2 linked regions of the Prochlorococcus marinus XMU1402 genome follow. The protein of the gene in region 2 interacts with the protein of the main gene of each other region in a pairwise test. Links are inferred from orthologs where the notes say so. Each region holds a gene or a part of one and is shown on either strand. Other genes may lie near its edges.

What was found. The genes of interacting proteins can lie anywhere in the genome.
Region 1: the proteins of HA141_RS09305 (region 2) and def interact in binary tests that used the Escherichia coli proteins (3 or more experiments, as listed by UniProt). The link is inferred for Prochlorococcus marinus XMU1402 from one-to-one orthologs.

What each region holds. Positions count from the first base shown.
Region 1 is NZ_JAAORD010000001.1:73,196-76,132, reverse strand. Bases 30-2,887 are described here. They hold def (peptide deformylase), read left to right. Parts: upstream 30-1,084; coding sequence 1,085-1,690; downstream 1,691-2,887. Other genes in these bases: HA141_RS00365 (ABC transporter ATP-binding protein/permease), read left to right, coding at 2,405-2,887; HA141_RS00370 (hypothetical protein), read left to right, coding at 2,085-2,363; HA141_RS00375 (histidine triad nucleotide-binding protein), read left to right, coding at 1,695-2,036; HA141_RS00385 (alpha/beta hydrolase family protein), read right to left, coding at 30-1,007. In the rest of the region: more of HA141_RS00385, read right to left, coding at 1-29; more of HA141_RS00365, read left to right, coding at 2,888-2,937. UniProt on the Escherichia coli protein: Removes the formyl group from the N-terminal Met of newly synthesized proteins. Requires at least a dipeptide for an efficient rate of reaction. N-terminal L-methionine is a prerequisite for activity but the enzyme has broad specificity at other positions.
Region 2 is NZ_JAAORD010000002.1:562,167-565,213, forward strand. What follows is about bases 44-3,011. They hold HA141_RS09305 (aspartate-semialdehyde dehydrogenase), read right to left. Parts: upstream 2,060-3,011; coding sequence 1,028-2,059; downstream 44-1,027. Other genes in these bases: HA141_RS09295 (ribonuclease J), read right to left, coding at 44-47; dapA (4-hydroxy-tetrahydrodipicolinate synthase), read right to left, coding at 129-1,031; tig (trigger factor), read left to right, coding at 2,187-3,011. Outside these bases: more of HA141_RS09295, read right to left, coding at 1-43; more of tig, read left to right, coding at 3,012-3,047.

The DNA of each region.
Region 1 (2,937 bases), on a different replicon or contig from region 2:
GAAGTAAAAGGAGTAGGAAATTCTTTAACAAATACAAGATCTTTATATTGTTCCAGTATGAAATTATTTTCTTTTTTTGCTAAACAAAATAAATTTTTTAGAGACCCTGAAAAAAATGTTATTCCAGAGACCCATTGCGGTGCTCCATATTCAAAGAAATTTCTTTCTACTCTTTTCTTAATAAAAATGCCATCAATTTTACTCACATCTAAAAATAATAAGTTCCACCATCCAGAACTATCTTCAGAACATACTAAAAGTGTCTCACTTATCCAATAAGGTTGAAAAAAAGAAACGTTTTTTTTGAAATTGATCAACTTATTTGAGAACTTTTTTATTTTTTGTATCTCTCCATCTAAGTCAATTTGAGCAAAAAAAAGATCATTTTTTTCCCAGGGCATATTTGGAGAATCCCACTCGATCCAAGAAAGTAAGCTAGCAGAAGTATTAGAAGATAAATCTCCTGCAAAATTTTTAAATTTTTTTATTCGATGAATATCTTGTTTAGTTTTTTGTAAGTTTAAAGAAAATAAATAATCTCTATTATTGATTTCACAAATACCATATAAAAAAAAATTTTCAGAAATGACAAATGAAGAATCGAAATTTCCCTCAATTGATTTAGATAGTTGTCTAGGTTCTTGAACTGAATCAAGATATTGATTGGAACTTCTATCATTTAATGAAACTTCTTTAAAAATTTGAAACCATATTGCCTTGGTTATTTGATCTATCCATATCAAATAAAAATTATTTTTAAAATTTATACATTTATAAGACTTCCCTCCATATCCATGAAAGTTATTTTTAATATTAAATTTTTTACTAGTTAATTTCTGGGGAAACGCCTCTTTGTCATTAAATGGTCTTGCAAAAATGGCATTTTCATTTTGACTTTCACAAACAACATCAATCCAAAAAATGGTGTCCCTTATAATACTTAATTCCTTAAAAGCTTCTTTTTTAGATACAGTTTTCCTAACTTTTAGCTTATCGTCATTACTCATTTAAAAAAATATAAAGAAAGTAAATTAAAGTGCTAATATTTTTATAGCTAAACTCATAACTAAAAACTTTTTCTAACGTGGCAAACCATTTTTCACAACTTGCAAAAAAGTCAATAACAAATGGAAACTCAGAAAAAATTGCAAAAGAGCAAAAAGGTAATCCATCTTTAGAAATTTATAAACTTGGTGATGAAGTATTAAGACAAAACTCCAAAAGAATTACTAAAGTTGACGAATCGATTAGAAAACTTGCTAGAGAAATGCTTCAAAGCATGTATGCAGCTAAAGGAATTGGACTTGCTGCACCTCAAATTGGCATCAACAAAGAGCTTCTTGTCATAGATGTAAATTTTGAAGATTCAGCAGCTGAACCTTTAATATTAATCAATCCAGAAATTACAGACTTTGGAACAACCCTTAATTCATACGAAGAAGGCTGCTTAAGTATACCTGGTGTCTATTTAAATGTAGTGAGACCATCAACTATAAAATTAAAATTTAGAGATGAAATGGGTAGACCACGAAAAATGAAAGCAGATGGACTTCTGGCGAGGTGTATTCAACACGAAATGGATCACTTAAATGGAATATTATTTGTAGATAGAGTTACCTCAAAAGATGATTTGAATAAAGAACTTTTAAAAGAAGGGTTTAACGAAAAAGACGTTATCTCAATTAATTAATTTAATGACTGAAACAACAATATTTCAAAAAATCATTAATGAAGAAATACCCTGCGATAAGCTTTACGAAGATAAGTTGTGTATTGCATTTAATGATATCCAGGCGCAAGCTCCAGTACATTTTTTAGTGATTCCTAAAAAGCCAATAATCAGTTTATTAGAGTGTATTGAAGAAGATGCAAATTTATTAGGGCATCTACTTTTTGTTGGTAGTAAAATAGCTAAATCAAAAAATTTAACTAATTGGAGAACAGTAATTAATACTGGAGCAGAATCGGGACAAACGGTTTTTCATTTACATATTCATTTTTTATCTGGAAGAAAAATGAATTGGCCCCCAGGATAAAACTCTCGAAAGAAATATTTATGGGTTATAAATAAGTAAAAAGTAAAAATGAATACCCCAAATTCTTTAAATACAGATTCTAAAAACTTATTAAATTTAATCTCAAAAAATTGGGACGAGCTAGATGATTCTCTCAAAACTAAGCTAATAAGAATTTGGAGTGTTTTAACTTATAAATGGCAATTACAAATTTTATTTAATTTACCTTTTTTACTATGGTGGGGATTAGATAAATTCCTTCCAAAAGTTCATGAATTTGATGCAACAATCTTGAATTACTTGAATTTACCTGACTGGGCACTTTCACTTATTGGCTTTGGTCAATAGACTTTTAAAAGTTATAATTTAACTTATAAAACTTTTGAGTAATGAATACAGCAGTTAATAATAAATCCAAATTTATATTGCAATTACAAAAATTAAGGAGATTATCTCAACCTTTTTTCTTGCCAATTGAGCAAAATAATGGAATACAATTCATTTGGCTCTTAATCTCGCTTTTATTCTGCGTTGGAGGAATAGTCCTTGTATTACTAACAGGCTTAATTAATTTATTAGAAAATTTTCAACCAGAATTATTAGAAAAATATTTTGAAGGTGTTGTTAGCACTCTTAATACAATTTGGGCTGGAAAATGGGGATTAATCTTCTCTGCATTATTCGTAATAGGTTCTTCAAGTTTCTTTAGTTTTAGACATCAACTAAAAGCAAAAAGATGGATTCATTGGATTTTATTAGGAATAATTGTATTAATGCTACTAGCAATTAATGGTATAAATGCCGGGATTGGTTTTATAGCAAGAGATTTAACTAATGCACTAGTTCAAAGAGAACAAGATGGTTTCTACAGAATTTTAGCAATATACGCATCTTGCTTTATTTTTGCACTACCAATAAGAGC
Region 2 (3,047 bases):
GAATCATTAGTAGATCTATTTGCAGTTGAATTTGTACTTGGTTGCATAATTTTGAAATTTTATGAAGGCCTGCTTGTAATCAAATAAGGTTTATTTAAATTTAATTATCAAGTTGAATATAATCCCTATTATAAGGATTTCAGGATAAAAGATAGTTGTTTTTTCATGTCAGTTGTTAATGGTGACAAAGGACTTCTTGGATTACCTACATTCCATCCCGATAGCTCCAAAGCAGCCTTAATTGGGATTGGATTAGTAGTCATAAAGAGTGCTTTAAAAAGAGGCTGAAGTTTTTCATGAATGGCAAGCGCATTGGAAACTTCTCCACTTTGAAAAGAATGAATCATCTCTTTCAATTGCAATCCAACTAAATGACTTGCAACACTTACTACTCCTACAGCACCTACAGATAACATTGGAAGCAACAATGAATCGTCGCCACTATATACAGAGAGTTCGGAGCCACAAATAGCTCTTAGTTCTGTTACTTCTTCTATTCTACCGCTTGCAGCTTTAATACTGAAGATATTTGAGAAATCCATAAGTTTCTTCACAGTATCTGGTAATAAATTGCACCCTGTCCTTCCAGGTATGTTGTAAAGCATTAGAGGCAAATCCTTGGCAGAATTAGCAATAGAACTGAAATGTCTATAAAGACCTTCTTGAGGTGGTTTATTGTAATAAGGAACAACAACCAATGCACCGTCGGCTCCAGAGTCGTATGCTTTTCTTGTAGCTTCCACAGCCTCACTTGTGCAATTACTACCAGTTCCAACTATTACTTTACAGCTTGAATCCAAAGATCCTTTTACTGCAATAAATAAATCATGCTGTTCCGCCCATGAAAGAGTCGGAGATTCTCCAGTAGTTCCGCATAGTACAATTCCATCGGAACCATTCTCAAAAAGATAATTTGAGAGTTTTATAGCTAGTTCAAAATCTACATCTCCATTTTCAGTAAATGGAGTAACCATTGCAGTCAATATTCTTCCAAATAGTGGATTATTACACTCAGTTTTGTCTGTAATCATTTTTTTGGAATTAATAACTCAGCTATTTGAACAGCATTAAGTGCTGCTCCTTTCCTTATTTGATCTCCACATAACCATAATTCTAGTCCATTAGGATGACTTATATCAGTTCTTAGCCTGCCAACAGCAATATTATCCCTTCCCATCACGTCGTTTGGCATAGGAAATCTATTATTTTTATAATCCTCAATTATTTCAATTCCAGGAGATTTTTTTAATTCTTCAAGAGCATCTTTAGGCTCAACTACCCCAGCAAATTCAATATTGATTGATTCAGAATGTGCTCTAAGTACTGGGACTCGAACACATGTAGCAGAGAGCTTTAAATCAGCAATATTTAATATTTTTCTGGTCTCATTAACCATTTTCATCTCTTCTTCGCAGTAATTATTTTCAAGCATGGGAGAATTATGTAAGAACAAATTAAAAGCAAGAGAGTATGGCAAAACTTCACTTTTTTGAGGATTACCATGAAGAAATTGTTCAGTTAAAATTTTTAGTTCCTCCATCGCTAATTGCCCTGCACCACTTACAGATTGATATGTTGAGACTACAACTCTTTGAATAGTCGAAAGTTTATTTAACGGAGCTAAAACTAATGACAATAAAATAGTAGTGCAGTTTGGATTTGCTATTACCCCATCATGATTGAGTACTTCACTAGCATTTACTTCAGGAACTACAAGAGGTACATTCTTATCTAATCTAAAAGCACTTGAATTATCTATCATTAGAGCATTTTGTTCCATAATTGTAGACAACCATTTTTTTGAAATATTTCCACCAGCTGAAGCTAAAACTAAATCAAGATTTAAAAATTCTTCCTTAGTGGTTTTTTTTGTGACTAATTCTTCACCTTTCCAAATAATCTTTTTCCCTTCTGACCTCTCTGATGAAAGCAAAACCAGTTCTGATATTGGGAAATTACGTTGTTCAAGAATTCTGAGTAATTCAGATCCCACAGCACCTGAAGATCCTAAAACAGCAACTTTTAATGGCCTACTAGGCAAAAACGGAGATTGTCTCACACTTTAAAAATGATTTTTATTAATAGATTGACTATTTTTTTTACTTTATCAAAAAATTTACTTTCAAGGAAATCACATAATGTGAAATAATTAAGTTACGTCTTTATAGCAATAATTACACAAAAACATGGCTAAAGAAGAATTAATAGTCAAAACAACTCCTCTGCCTCAAAGTAGAATTTCATTTGAATTAGAAATACCATCGGAGACATGCAAAACCTTTATTAATGAGACAATCAGCACTATTAGTCGTTCGGCTAAAATTCCAGGATTTAGACTTGGTAAGATTCCTAAACAAGTTCTAATCCAAAGAATTGGAATAACACAATTACATGCATCTGCTCTAGAAAAAATAATTGATAAATCATGGCAAGAAGCATTAAAAATTAAATCTATTGAGCCTCTTAGTGAACCAGAATTGGTAGATGGCTTTGAATCTTTACTTGCAAAATTTAGTCCTGAAAAATCACTTAAGGTTACTCTTCAAACTGACATTGCCCCCGAAATAAAACTAAAAAAATCCAAAGGACTTAGTGTTGAAATCTCAAAAACTAAGTTTGATCCTAAGTCAGTAGATGAAGCTCTAGAAAAATCTAGAAATCAGTTTGCAAATATTATCCCAGTAAGCAATAGAGCAGCGAAATTGGGTGATATTGCTGTAGTTAGTTTCAAAGGAAAATATAAAGATTCTGGTAAAGAGATTGATGGTGGAACAAGTGAATCAATGGATCTTGAATTAGAAAAGAATAAAATGATTCCCGGTTTCGTTGAGGGAATCGTAAAGATGAAAATTGGTGATACTAAAACCCTAAACCTTAAATTTCCTGAAGATTATTCTCATGAGGATTCAAGAGGCAAACAAGCTATATTTGAAGTTAAACTTAAAGATCTCAAGGAAAAAGAATTACCTGAACTTAATGATGATTTTGCAAAACAGTCTGGTAACAAAGAATCATTAAAAGAATTAAGGAAAGATATTGAAAAGCAA